Tardiphaga sp. 709: one gene and its partner. The protein of the gene in region 1 interacts with the protein of each later gene in a pairwise test. Links are inferred from orthologs where the notes say so. Each region holds a gene or a part of one and is shown on either strand. Other genes may lie near its edges.

What was found.
Region 2: the proteins of hfq (region 1) and rho interact in binary tests that used the Escherichia coli proteins (3 or more experiments, as listed by UniProt). The link is inferred for Tardiphaga sp. 709 from one-to-one orthologs.

The regions. Positions count from the first base shown.
Region 1 is NZ_CP135529.1:302,673-310,302, reverse strand. What follows is about bases 1-2,690. They hold hfq (RNA chaperone Hfq), read left to right. Parts: upstream 1-1,067; coding sequence 1,068-1,313; downstream 1,314-2,690. Other genes in these bases: hflX (GTPase HflX), read left to right, coding at 1,337-2,690; RSO67_RS01560 (D-amino-acid transaminase), read left to right, coding at 23-880. In the rest of the region: more of hflX, read left to right, coding at 2,691-2,719; mazG (nucleoside triphosphate pyrophosphohydrolase), read right to left, coding at 2,723-3,538; 7-cyano-7-deazaguanine synthase QueC, read left to right, coding at 3,658-4,374; RSO67_RS01535 (dihydrodipicolinate synthase family protein), read right to left, coding at 4,371-5,270; RSO67_RS01530 (SDR family NAD(P)-dependent oxidoreductase), read right to left, coding at 5,484-6,248; RSO67_RS01525 (FadR/GntR family transcriptional regulator), read left to right, coding at 6,553-7,326; RSO67_RS01520 (FAD-binding oxidoreductase), read left to right, coding at 7,338-7,630. UniProt on the Escherichia coli protein: RNA chaperone that binds small regulatory RNA (sRNAs) and mRNAs to facilitate mRNA translational regulation in response to envelope stress, environmental stress and changes in metabolite concentrations.
Region 2 is NZ_CP135529.1:3,623,698-3,630,524, reverse strand. The notes cover bases 1,022-3,956. They hold rho (transcription termination factor Rho), read left to right. Parts: upstream 1,022-1,823; coding sequence 1,824-3,089; downstream 3,090-3,956. Other genes in these bases: mnmE (tRNA uridine-5-carboxymethylaminomethyl(34) synthesis GTPase MnmE), read left to right, coding at 3,300-3,956; hemJ (protoporphyrinogen oxidase HemJ), read left to right, coding at 1,127-1,549. In the rest of the region: RSO67_RS17735 (pyruvate, water dikinase regulatory protein), read right to left, coding at 1-654; more of mnmE, read left to right, coding at 3,957-4,634. UniProt on the Escherichia coli protein: Facilitates transcription termination by a mechanism that involves Rho binding to the nascent RNA, activation of Rho's RNA-dependent ATPase activity, and release of the mRNA from the DNA template.

The sequences.
Region 1 (7,630 bases):
CAACTCAAGCCTCGGAACGAACATGTCGCGCATCGCCTATGTGAATGGTCAATACGTCAACCTGCGCGATGCCGCCGTGAACGTCGAGGACCGCGGCTATCAATTCGCTGATGGCATTTACGAGGTCTGCGAGATCATCGGCGGCAAGATGGTCGACTTTCCCCGCCATATTGCGCGCATGCAGAGATCATTGCGGGAGCTGCGCATCGCCGAGGCCATGCCGCTGACATCGCTCAAGGTGGTGATGCAGGAAGTCATTCGCCGCAATCGCATCAATTACGGCATTGTCTATCTGCAGATCAGCCGCGGCGTCGCCCATCGCGATCATGGATTTCCGTCGCCGGATGTGAAGCCCAGCGTGGTCGTGACGGCGAAATCGCTCAACTTCGCCAAGAACCAGGCGACTGCTGCCAAGGGCGTGAAGGTCATCACCACGGCCGAGAATCGCTGGCCGCGCGTCGACATCAAGACTGTCGGTCTGCTGCCCAATGTGCTGGCGCGACAGGAAGCCCGCGACAAGGGCGCCTATGAGGCCTGGTATGTCGACGCTGACGGTTTCGTCACCGAGGGCGCGTCGTGCAACGCCTGGATCGTCACCAAGGACGGCAAGGTGGTTACGCGCACGGCCGTATCAGGCATTCTCGCAGGCATCACCCGCGCCGTACTGATCGAGGTCCTGGCCTCGATGCAGCTCAAGCTGGAAGAGCGGAACTTCACACCGGCAGAGGCTTATGACGCCGCGGAAGCCTTCGTCTCGTCGGCGAGTCAGATCGTGATGCCGGTCATCAATATCGATGGCAAACCGATCGGTGACGGCAAGCCTGGTGGTATCGCGACGCGCCTGAGGCAGGAATTCCATAAATTCGCAGCGATTTCATAAAATTTGCCGCGCTTTTAGGCACCAATTCCGCGTTCCGGCTTGCCTAAAAAGCGCGCCTGCCGTCTAATCACGTCGTCGCGCTCCCGGAGGGGGATCTCAGGGGAAAGTGCGGCAGCTTGGTAAGGCCCCGGAGAGGGCTGCGCCGGGTTCAAAAAAAGCAACAAAACAGACTGCGGGATTAAAAAAAATGGCGGCAGACCGCGCACAAAATCTACAGGACACCTTCCTCAACCACGTACGCAAGACCAAGACTCCGCTCACGATCTTTCTGGTGAACGGCGTCAAATTGCAGGGCATTGTCACCTGGTTCGATAATTTCTGTCTTCTGCTCCGGCGCGACGGACACTCGCAGCTGGTGTATAAGCATGCGATCTCGACCATCATGCCGGGCGCACCGATTCAGCTTTTTGAGGGTGGCGAGGATCCGGCTTGAGCGAACTCCTGAGAGACGCTTGATTGGAATTTCGTAGCTTCGAAGGCAATGCTGCCGACCGACCCTCGGCCAGCAGCGAATCGACCGGCCGCGTTCTCGTGGTCGGTCCTTATCTGCGCGAACGGCGGGGCGACGCCGACGCGCAAGCCTATTCTCATGTCCGCGATACGGAAGCCCGGCTCGAAGAGGCGGTCGGTCTCGCACGCGCCATCGACCTGACCGTGGTCGAGGCCGTAGCCGCGCCGCTGAGCCAGATCCGCCCGGCCACCTATCTCGGCAAGGGCAAGGTCGAGGAGATCGCCGGCCTGATCGCGGCGAACGAGATCGGCATCGTGGTGATGGACTGCGCGCTGTCGCCAATCCAGCAGCGCAATCTCGAAAAGGAACTGAAGGCCAAGGTGCTCGACCGCACCGGCCTCATCCTCGAAATCTTCGGCCGCCGCGCCAAGACCAAGGAAGGCACGCTGCAGGTCGAGCTTGCGCATCTCAATTATCAGCGCAGCCGTCTGGTCCGGTCGTGGACCCATCTGGAGCGCCAGCGCGGCGGCTTCGGCTTCATGGGCGGCCCCGGCGAAACCCAGATCGAGGCCGATCGCCGCATGATCGGCGACCGCATCGCGCGGTTAGAGGCCGATCTCAGGAAAGTGCAGGCGACGCGGCGCCTGCATCGCGCCGGTCGCCAGCGCGTGCCGTATCGCGTCGTCGCTCTCGTCGGCTACACCAATGCCGGCAAGTCGACGCTGTTCAACCGCCTGACCCGCGCCGACGTGCAGGCCGAGGATATGTTGTTCGCGACCCTCGATCCGACGCTGCGTGCGCTCACGCTGCCGCATGGCGGCAAGGCGATGCTGTCGGACACGGTGGGCTTCATCTCCAATCTGCCGACCCAGCTCGTGGCGGCCTTCCGCGCGACGCTGGAAGAGGTGCTGGAAGCCGACATCATCCTGCATGTTCGCGACATCTCGCACGAAGACGCCGACGCGCAGCAGAGCGACGTCGACAAGGTTTTGCGCCAGCTCGGCATCGATACCGATGCATCGGCACGCATCCTCGAAGTCTGGAACAAGATCGATCGTTTCTCGCCGGACGAGCGCGAGAACCTCGCCAATATCGCTGCCCGCCGTCCGCCCGAGAAGCCGTGTTTCATGGTCTCGGCAGAGACAGGCGAGGGCATCGATGCGCTGCTCAACGCCATCGAGGAGCGGCTTGCCGCGGCACGCGTGACGCTGGATCTGCAAATAGATGCCGCCGATGGCGCCGGCGTGAGCTGGCTACATCGCAATGCCGAGATTCTCGTGAAGGAGCTTCACGACGGGCATTTTGACATGGTGGTGCGCGTCGATGAGACGAAGCGCGATGTGGTGATCAGCAAATACGGCGCGGTGTTGCATCCCGTGGACTACTGACGGCTACTCCGCGCCCTTCGCCTCGTTCCACAGCGCATCCATCTGTTCGAGCGACGCCTCCTGCAGCGAGCTTCCCTTCGTCGCGAGCGCCCGTTCGATATAGCCGAAGCGCCGTTCGAATTTCGCATTGGTGCCGCGGAGCGCCAGCTCCGGATCGGCCTTCACATGCCGCGCGAGATTGACCAGCGCGAACATCAGATCGCCGGTCTCGGCTGCCACTTCGCTCTGGTCGCCGCGATCGAGCGCTGCTTCAATCTCGTCAGCTTCCTCGCGGATTTTCGCCAGCACCGCGCGTGGGTCGTTCCAGTCGAAGCCGACGCTGGAGGCTTTTGTCTGCAGCTCCATGGCGTGGCTCAACGCCGGTTGCCCGGTCTTGACGCTGGCCAGGAATGAGGAGGGTGGCGGAACGTCCACGCCGCGCCGCGCAGCACGCTCAGCCTTTTCCTCGGCCTTGATGCGGTCCCAGACGCCCTTCACATGGCCAAGCGTCAGGTTGCCGTCCTTGTCGGCGAATACATGCGGATGCCGGCGGATCATCTTGCGGGTGATCGCCTCCACGACGTCGCCGAACGCGAATGCGTTCTGCTCTTCGGCCATCCGGGCGTGGAACACCACCTGCAGCAGGAGATCGCCGAGTTCGTCGCAGAGGTCATGGAGATCGTGTCGGGCGACGGCATCGGCGACCTCATAGGCTTCCTCGATCGTATAGGGCGCGATACTCGCGAAATCCTGCTCCAGATCCCATGGGCAGCCCGTCACGGGCGTGCGCAACTGGGCCATGATCTCGATCAGGCCGGCGATATCGCGGGAAGGGGTCATGAGGCACCAAGTTTCACAGCAGGAGCCTTTGCTATGCCGCAGGACGGCGGCGTGGCCCAGCGGAAATGCCTGGTTTTGCCTGTCTTTCACACAGCTCTGGGGAGTGCTATCTGCAGCCCATGAGCGACACTTTCCCAGATCAAACCGCGCTGGTGCTGTTCTCCGGCGGCCAGGATTCCGCAACCTGTCTGGCCTGGGCGCTGGCGCGCTTCAAACGCGTCGAGATGCTCGGCTTCGCTTACGGCCAGCGCCATGCCATCGAGCTCGATAGCCGCGACAAGCTGCTGGCCGGTGTGAAGGCATTAAATGCCGACTGGGCCACCAAACTTGGCGACAGCCACACGCTGGATATCCCGACGCTGTCAGCGATCTCCGATACCGCGCTGACGCGCGACGTCGCCATCGAGATGGGCGCCGACGGGCTGCCCAATACGTTCGTGCCCGGCCGCAATCTGGTGTTCCTGACATTCGCCGCAGCGCTGGCCTATCGACGCGGCATCATCCACATCATCGGCGGCATGTGCGAGACGGATTACTCCGGCTATCCCGACTGCCGCGACGACACCATCAAGGCGCTGCAGCAGGCGCTCAATCTCGGCATGGCCAAGAATTTCACGCTGCACACACCGCTGATGTGGCGCGACAAGGCGGCGACCTGGGCGCTGGCGCATGAGCTTGGCGGGCAGGGCCTCGTCGACCTGATCCGCGAACACTCGCACACCTGCTATCTCGGCGAACGAGGGTCGCTGCACGACTGGGGCTATGGCTGCGGCAAATGCCCGGCCTGCGAACTGCGCGCCAAAGGCTGGCGCGCATTCGCAGCCACGGCTGTCTAGACGGACAGCGACTCGCGGACCTTGGCAGCTTCAGCAGCGCCGAGGCCGGTCAGCGGCGGCCGCACCCGCAGCCAGTTGTCATTGTTGTCGCGCTTCGCCAGCAGCACCTTCAGCGAGGGAAGCTGCACATAAGTGGACACCGCATTGCGCGTCGCCACGATCCGGTCCTGCGCGGCGGTGACTTCAGCCTGTTTTGCTGGGTCGTTGAAGCCGTTGAATACGGTGGCAAGTTCACGGCCGACAAGGTTCGACGCCGCCGTGATGCAGCCGGCGCCGCCCATCGGCAGTAGCTTGAGCATCAGGGGATCGGCGCCAACCAGCACCGAGAAACCCGGGAAGCGATCGACGATGGCGCTCATATTGGCGAACTCGCCCGCGGAATCCTTGATGCCGACTACGATTTCCGGGAAGCGCTTGCGCAACCGATCGATGACGTCGAGCGAGATCGGCACCGCCGACATCTGCGGGATGTGATAGAGCACGACGCGCAGGCGCGGATCGGCGACGCGCTCGATCACAGCCGTATAGGCATCGACGATGCCATCATCGGACACGCCCTTGTAGTAGAACGGCGGCAGCATCACGACAGCGCCGACGCCATTGGCAACCGCGTGTTTCGTGAGCTCGACCGTTTCCATGATCGACGCAACGCCGGTGCCCGGCAGCAGCTTCGACGGCGCGATCCCCGACTTCACCACGGCGTCCAGCAGCGCCATGCGCTCGCGGGACGACAGCGAATTGGCTTCGCCAGTCGTGCCGAGCATGGCGATGCCGGTGCAGCCGTCATCGAGCAGGCGCTGGCAGTGGGAGGTGAACAGGCGCTGATCCACCGACAGGTCGGCATTGAAGGGTGTGGTCGCGGCGCAGTAGACGCCGGTCGGGAAGGGAGCTGTCATCGTTGTGCTCTTTCGGGTGCGTGTTGCAGGAGTTCTTCTAACGAAGCGCTGGTGTTTCCCTCGCCCCGCTTGCGGGGAGAGGGTGGCGCGGACGAAGTCCGCGACGGGTGAGGGGGACTCTCAGCTTCACTCGCAGACTCCCCCTCACCCGAGGCCTTCATGCTTCGCATGCTGGCCTCGACCTCTCCCCGCGAGCGGGGAGAGGTTAGAACCTCACGGCATGATCTGCCCGCCATTCACCTCGATGACCTGGCCGGTAATGTAGCTGCTCATGGTCTCGTCGGCGAGGAACTGATAGGCGCCGACGCAATCCTCCGGCGTGCCGATCCGGCCCAGCGGGATGCCCTGGCGGGCGCCTTCAAGCTGCTCCGCGGTCGAATAGCGCTGGTGGAACGGCGTCATGATCACGCCCGGTGCCACCGCATTGGCGCGCACGTTGAACGGAGCCAGCTCCTTCGCCAGCACACGCGTGATGGTCGAGACAAAACCCTTGGCCGAGCCATAGAGACCGGCGCCGCCGCTGCCGCCATTGCGGGCCGCAACCGACGTCGTGTTGATGATCGAGCCTGAACGCTGCGTCTCCATGATCTTCGCTACCTTGCGGCAGGCGAAAAACACCGAGCCGATATTGAGATCAACCACGTCGTCATACTGTTCGTCGGTGGCATTGGCGATCGAAGTGCGGCCGAACATGGCGCCGGCATTGTTGATCAGCACGTCGATGCGGCCGAGTTTGGCATGGGCCTCCTCGATCACGCGCGCAGCTTCAGCGCGCTCCGACACGTCGCCGCGGAGCAGGTCGGCCGTGCCACCGCTCGCACGGATATTCGCGACCACTTCCTCGGCGCCTTCCGGATTGCCGTTGTAGTGCACGATCAGCCTGGCACCGAGGGCGCCGAATTTCTTCGCCACGGCAGCGCCGATGCCGGAGCTTGCGCCGATGATCACGATAGCCTTGCCGTTCAGTCCGTTGGTCACGCCTGGTCCTTTCCGATTGAGCGAGCGTTCGACCACGATTTCAGCAACCTGACAAGTTGCCAGCGATTGTGCGATGCAGCACGGTATTTGATTAGATCATGCGATTTAACCTCTACATATCAATGCAATAGAACCGCGGTAGCCCATCCGCTCGACATTGACATGTTGACAAGTTTGCCACCGTCTCTCATGGTCGCCGAAATTTTTGGGCGAGGAAGTGTTTCCATGCGACAGCGCTCCCGAGCGATCGGACTGTCACACGAAACCTCCGCCGCCATCCCTGTAAGCTGCGGTTTGACCGATCATGAAGCCGATTGATCCCTCTGAATTGCCTGAATTGCCTGAAGTGCCGCGTCCGCGCGGTGCTGCCGCACGCGGTGCCGCCGGTTCGCTCGTCGACAAGGTCTATGGCGAACTCGCGCAGCGCATCGCCAATGGCGACTACGCACCGGACCAGAAGCTGCCCGGCGAGCACGAACTCGCTGATATGTTCGATGTCTCTCGCCCGGTACTGCGCGAAGCCCTTGGCCGATTGCGCGAGGACGGCCTGATCACGTCCCGACAGGGCGCGGGCAGTTTCGTGCAGATGCGTGCGCAGCAACAACCGCTCGGCTTCGCACGGGTCGAGACTATCGCCGATATCCAGCGCTGCTTCGAATTCCGCATCACCATGGAATCCGATGCCGCGCATTTCGCGGCGCGCCGACGCAGCGACGACAATCTCGGCAAGATGGAAGCAGCACTCGGCCTGCTGCGCGAGGCGACGAAGAAGCGCAAGCATCGCGAAGACGCTGACTATGCTTTCCATCTCGCCGTGTCCGAGGCGACCAATAACCACTATTTCGCGACCTCGTTGAACGCTCTCAAGGACCACGTCGCTGTCGGCATGAAGCTGCACGGCCTGTCGCTGATGGGCCCGCGGCCCGGCCTTGAGCAGGTGTTCGAGGAACACAGCAGTATTTTTGAAGCGATCCGTGATCGCGACGCCGAAGCGGCGCGCACGGCCATGCGTCTCCATCTCGAAAGCTCGCGCGATCGCCTGTTCGAAGGCCGATTGCTCGACCTCTCGTTCCGGTGAGGGAGAGTGAATTGACCGACCATACTGCATTCCTTGCAACACTCGCCCGCATTGTCGGTGACCCCCGTCACGTCATCGGCCCCGGCGGCGATTTCGAACCTTATGTGGTGGACTGGCGCGGCCGCTATCACGGCAAGGCGCTGGCCGTCGTGAAGCCCGGCTCGACGCAGGAAGTCTCCGACGTGGTCAAGGCCTGCGCGGCCGCCGGCATCGCTATCGTACCGCAGGGCGGCAATACCGGCATGTGCGGCGCGGCGACCCCGCTCGGCAAGCGCGACATGATCGTGTTGCGTCTCGATCGCCT
Region 2 (6,827 bases), 3.3 Mb from region 1 along the record:
GCCAATGCTGAGAAGCCGGTTCTGGCGGATCTGAATCAAGCGCTCCGGCGTCGCGTGCAGGCTGACCACTAGCGGATTTTTCAACGTCTCAAGCTGATGGGGAATGGGGATGCCGGGGACGAGCGGCACATTGGCCGTGCGCACACCACGATTGGCAAGATAGATCGATGTTGGCGTCTTCGATGTGCGCGACACGCCGACCAGAACCACGTCCGCTTCTTCGAGGCCTTCCACATGCTGGCCGTCGTCATGCATCATCGAATAATTCAGCGCATCGATGCGCTTGAAGTATTCGGCGTTCAACGTGTGTTGTGCGCCGACACGGCCGGTGGTCGACGCACCGAGATAGGCCTGAAAGAGTTGCATCACCGGCCCGATGATCGACAGGCTCGGGCTGTTGATCTCCTGGCACTTGGCTTCCAGTCGGCCGACCAGATCTTTTTCCAGCAGCGTAAAGAGAACGATGCCCGGCGCTTCCTCGATCTCGGAAAGCACCCGATCAAGCTGCTTCTGACTCCGCACAAGCGGGTAGACATGCTCGACCGGCGTGACATTCGCGTATTGCGCCGCGACGGCGCGGGCCACCGTGATCAGCGTCTCACCGGTCGAATCGGAAACCAGATGGAGATGAAAATAGCTGCCGGTGGTGGGCACCATGATCGTGTATGTCCTGTGAATCGCTGTGGAGCTTTTCCGGGATATCGACCACCGCCTCGGCGGACCCGGGATAACTCGGTTTTTTCTTCACAGGCCTCATGAAAAGGAAAAACTCTGAGGCTATCTGGAATGATAATGGGGTTATCTAGGTTTGTCTTGGGATAATCCAGTGCACAGCGACGGTAAGCCTTTGCGCTGCATATCGAACTTGCATGCGAGCGGCTGTCGGAAAATCACGCGGCGATGTGCATAAGCGTGGGACAGTTCTGGGATTGTTTTGGGCGGCTGAAATCCACTGTCACTTAGACTCAAACCTAAGATTCTATAAATATTATTTAAGAGAAGGATGGCTTGCGGATAGTGCGGTGATCCGCTCTGTATCGGCGTGTCCTGCAACGCGGCTTTCCGGTGAAGTGTTCCGGTCTCGGCACGTGCGATGTGACGCAGTGATGCTGGAAAGAACTTTCGAATGTATGAATGGGCCAAGGCGCTGCATGTGATCGCCGTCATCTCGTGGATGGCGGGCATGCTCTATCTGCCGAGACTGTTCGTCTATCACTGCGACGCAGAGATCGGCTCGAAGCAATCCGAAACCTTCAAAGTGATGGAGCGTCGCCTGCTCAAGGCGATCATCAATCCGGCGATGATCGCCACCTGGATCCTCGGCCTGTATCTCGCCTGGGCCGGTCACTGGTTCAGCTCGGGCTGGTTTCACGCCAAACTGACGCTGGTGCTGCTGATGTCTGGCGTTCACGGCTTCCTGAGTGCCCGGGTGCGTGATTTTGCTCAGGACAATAATACGCGGACTTCGAAATTCTATCGAATTATCAACGAGGTACCGACAATTTTGATGATCCTGATCGTCATTTTGGTGATCGTGAAGCCGTTCTAGGCCAAATTTGTCATCACAACCGCCGTTTCGGCTCCTTGCGCGACACCCTGCGATTTTCTATATTCGCGTCATCCCACCCCACGCAGGCGGATGTGGTTTGTACCGGTTTCGCTTTTTGAACCGGCCACCGCATCAGGTTTGAAGCTCCTTCAGCACCTTCCTCGCTCAAGACTTCCTGGCCAGAGACCTGCGGACTTTCCTGATCTTTTCCAGCGTCCGCATCCGTCTTGGCTACCTCGCGCTCCCTCCCCGACTTTCCACAGGATCCCTCCCAATGCGGGAAATGAAACTCCAGGACCTCAAGGCCAAGACGCCAGCCGAGCTTGTCTCGTTTGCGGAAGAGCTCGGGGTCGAAAATGCCAGCACCATGCGCAAGCAGGAGCTGATGTTCGCGAGCTTGAAGCAGCTGGCGATCAAGGAAACCGACATCATCGGCGAAGGCGTCGTCGAGGTTCTCTCCGACGGTTTCGGCTTCTTGCGGTCACCCGATGCGAACTACCTGCCGGGTCCGGACGATATTTACGTCTCGCCCTCGCAGATTCGCCGTTTTGGCCTGCGCACTGGCGATACGGTCGAAGGCCATATTCGCAGCCCGAAGGAAGGCGAACGCTATTTCGCTCTGCTGAAGGTCAATACGCTCAATTTCGAAGATCCGGAGAAGTCGAAGCACAAGGTCAATTTCGACAATCTCACCCCGCTATTCCCGGATCAGCGCTTCCGCCTCGAGCTGGAAGATTCGACCCGCCGCGATCTCTCGGCGCGCGTTATCGACATCGTCGCGCCGATTGGCAAGGGCCAGCGCGCACTGATCGTAGCGCCGCCGCGCACGGGTAAGACCGTGCTGATGCAGAATATCGCGCATTCGATCACGGCCAATCATCCGGAATGCTATCTGATCGTTCTTCTGATCGACGAACGTCCGGAAGAAGTCACGGACATGCAGCGTTCGGTGAAGGGTGAAGTCGTCTCTTCGACCTTCGACGAGCCGGCTGTGCGTCACGTGCAGGTCGCCGAAATGGTGATCGAGAAGGCAAAGCGCCTGGTCGAGCACGGCCGCGATGTGGTCATCCTCCTGGATTCGATCACCCGCCTCGGCCGCGCGTACAACACCGTCGTCCCGTCGTCCGGCAAGGTGCTGACCGGCGGCGTTGACGCCAACGCGCTGCAGCGGCCGAAGCGCTTCTTCGGTGCCGCCCGTAATGTGGAAGAAGGCGGTTCGCTGACTATCATCGCCACCGCGCTGGTCGATACTGGCAGCCGCATGGACGAAGTCATCTTCGAAGAATTCAAGGGCACCGGTAACTCCGAACTCATCCTGGACCGCAAGGTCTCGGACAAGCGGACCTTCCCGGCGATCGATATCTCGCGCTCGGGCACCCGCAAGGAAGAGCTCATCACCGATCCGCAGCTTCTCAAGAAGATGTATGTGCTCCGCCGGATCCTCAATCCGATGGGTACGATGGACGCCATCGACTTCCTGCTCGACAAGCTCCGCAACACGAAGAACAACTCGGAATTCTTCGATTCAATGAATACGTAAGTTTCAGGGCTGTTCGAGCGAGCAGCTTCAGGATTTCAAAGAGCGCCGTAGCGAAAGCATCGGCGCTCTTTTTGTTTGGTGCGCCGTCACTTACTGTCGTTCTGGGTTCGGTTGCATCAAGCGCTTCGCTCGGCCCAGAATGACGGTGTGGGTGGGATTTCTGAGTCAGAATCCCCATTGCATCCCGCCACCCCCATCGGCAAATAGGCGATGCATCCGCGCGACCAGACGATCTACGCCTTGTCCTCCGGCCGCCCGCCGACGGCGATTGCGATTGTCCGCGTGTCAGGTCCCCAGGCAGGTGAGGCGCTGACGCGTCTGGCGAAGAGACTGCCGGCGCCGCGGTTGGCGACCCATGTTCTGTTGTCAGACGAGAAGCTCGGCCCGATCGACGATGCGGTGGTGCTGTGGTTTCCGGGACCGGCCAGCGTGACTGGGGAAGATGTCGCCGAATTTCATATCCACGGCGGGCGCGCGGTACTGGCCTCCTTGTTCGTGGCGCTGGGCGCTATCGACGGCTTGCGGCCGGCGGAGCCCGGCGAATTTACGCGCCGTGCGTTCGAGAACGGCAAGCTCGACCTGACCGAGGCGGAAGGCCTTGATGATCTGATCCATGCCGATACCGACCGGCAGCGGCGCCAGGCGCTGCGGCAGCTCAAGGGACTAGTCGGCGACAAGGCGCGCAACTGGCGACAGCAGATCATCGAGGCGCTGGCTCTGGTCGAAGTCGGTATCGATTTTTCCGACGAGGGCGACGTATCCGCCGAATTGCTGGCGCCGGCTTTGGCGAAAGCATCGGCGCTGCATCGAGAGATCGAGGGAGTGCTGGCGGCGCAGGGTCGAAGCGAGCGGTTGCGCGACGGTCTGTTGGTGGCGATCGCGGGCCAGCCCAATGTCGGCAAATCGACGCTGATGAATCAGCTCGCCCGGCGCGACGTGGCAATTGTTTCACCGCATGCCGGCACCACCCGGGACGTCATCGAGGTGCAGCTCGACCTCGACGGTTATCCGGTAACTATCATCGACACCGCCGGCATTCGCGAGACGGCCGATCCGGTAGAGGAGGAGGGGGTGCGCCGGGCGCGGGCTCGGGCGGCCGAAGCGGATCTGGTGCTGTGGCTGGTCGACTCCAGCGCGGAGGCGTCCAATCCAGAACAATGGCTGACGGAATCTGAGACGCCGGTCTGGGTGGTCCGGAACAAGGTCGATCTGGTCCAGACTGCGTCGGCCGGGCCAGATCTGTTGATCGCCATCTCTGCAGAGCGCGGTGATGGCCTCGCACAGCTGTTAGCCCTGCTTGTCGATTTTGCCGGTCGATACTTCGGGAGCGGTGAGGCTGGGCTGATTACCCGGGAGCGGCAGCGTCTTTTGCTGCGCAGCACGTCGGATTTGCTGCAGCATGCTGCAACATCGGCTGGGCAAGGCGAAGAATTCGTTGCCGAAGATATGCGTGCTGCAGCGCAGCAATTGGGGCGGTTGCTGGGACGTGTCGATGTGGAAGATGTCCTTGATAGCATCTTTCGAGATTTTTGTATAGGTAAGTAATATTTCTTTGTTCATTATTTAATGAAGTGAATATAAAATCAATATAACGTGGAACACTCGGCAAAAGCGTAGAAATTTCAGCTGTCATTACGAGCGGAGCGATGCAATCCAAAGGCTAGGTTTGCGGGCGGCTGGCTCGACTGGACTGCTTTGTTGTAAGATGCTCCGCGCCATCGCGGCTAAACAAGAGTGTGTTTCACGTGAAACAGTCCGGCTCTCTGATCCTCTTAAAGGACGTCTGTTGTTTCACGTGAACACTGTCTGTGGATTTCTCTTCAATCCCAGCGGCACCCGCGCTAGAAGCTGCGGCCATGCAGGACAAGTTTGACGTCATCGTAATCGGGGGAGGCCATGCCGGCTGCGAGGCCGCGGCTGGTGCTGCGCGCATGGGCGCGCGGACGGCATTGGTCACGCATCAGTTTGCGACCGTTGGCGCGATGTCCTGCAACCCAGCCATCGGCGGTCTCGGTAAGGGCCATCTCGTTCGCGAGGTGGATGCGCTGGACGGGTTGATGGGACGCGTCGCTGATGCCAGCGGGATCCAGTTCCGCATGCTCAACCGCAGGAAGGGTCCGGCCGTTCGTGGCCCGCGTACCCAGGCGGACCGCAAGCTTTACGCTGCAGCGATGCAGGCGGCGATCGTGGCGACCGAGAATCTGAGTGTGGTTGAAGGCGAGGCCGACGACCTGCTGATGTCAAATGGCCGGGTCACCGGCATCCGTCTGGCCGATGGCCGCGAACTCTCCGCCGGATCGGTGGTCATCACCACTGGGACCTTTCTGCGCGGCCTGATCCATCTCGGCGAGAAGAACTGGCCCGCTGGCCGGATCGATGAAGCTCCCGCACTCGGCCTGTCCAAGGCGTTCGAGCGCGTCGGCTTTACCCTCGGACGGCTCAAGACCGGCACGCCACCGCGGCTCGATGGGACCACCATAGACTGGGCCGCCGTTGAGATGCAGTCCGCCGACGATCCGCCGGAGCCGTTTTCGGTGATGACCGATCGGATCACCAATCCGCAGATTCAGTGCGGCATCACGCGCACCACACCGGCGACCCATGAGGTGATCCGGGCCAATGTGCATCGCTCGCCGATGTATTCCGGCCAGATCAAGAGCTCGGGGCCGCGCTATTGCCCGTCCATCGAGGACAAGATCGTCCGTTTCGGCGATCGCGATGGCCACCAGATCTTCCTGGAGCCGGAAGGCCTCGATGACTCCACGGTCTATCCCAACGGTATCTCTACCTCACTGCCCGAGGACGTTCAGGCTGCGATCCTGTCCTCGATCCCCGGTCTCGAGCGGGTCCGAATGGTCCGCCCGGGCTATGCGATCGAATATGACCATGTCGATCCCCGCGAACTCGATCCGACCCTGCAGACCAAGCGCGTCCCCGGCCTGTTTCTGGCCGGGCAGATCAATGGCACCACCGGATACGAAGAAGCCGCCGCCCAGGTCTCGTCGCCGGTCTGAATGCGGCCCTGGCCGCGAGCGGTAGCCAGTTGATCGTGTTCGATCGAGCTGACGGCTATCTGGGCGTGATGATCGACGATCTGGTCACTCGCGGGATTACCGAGCCCTATCGGATGTTCACGTCACGGGCGGAATACCGGCTTACGCTGCGTGCCGACAACGCCGATCAGCGCCTGACCGATAAAGGTATCAGCCTGGGATGTGTCGGCAGCGCCCGTTCGGTCCGCCATGGCGCCAAGATGGAAGCCCTCACTGCCGGTAAGGCCCTGACCCAGGCGCTCTCGATCACTCCTAACGGGGCGGCTAAGCACGGTCTGGCGCTCAATCATGACGGTCAGCGCCGCTCCGCCTTCGATCTCCTGTCCTACCCCGAGACCGAATGGGCCACCGTGACCGGGATCTGGCCAGAATTGTCGGCCATTGACCCAGCGATCGGCACCCATATCGAGATCGACGCCAAATATGATGTCTATCTGAAGCGTCAGACCGCGGATGTGGAGGCTTTTCGCCGTGACGAGGGTCTCTCGCTGGTGGATGTCGACTATGATGTGGTCCCCGGACTGTCCAATGAGGCCCGGGCGAAGCTTAAAGCCGCGCTTCCGCACACAGTGGGGCAGGCCGGACGTCTGGATGGTATGACCCCGGCCGCCCTGGCCATTCTCGCGGCCTATCTCCGCCGCGAAGCACGTAAGCCGAAGGCTGCTTTGGCCTAGTTGGTTGTTTC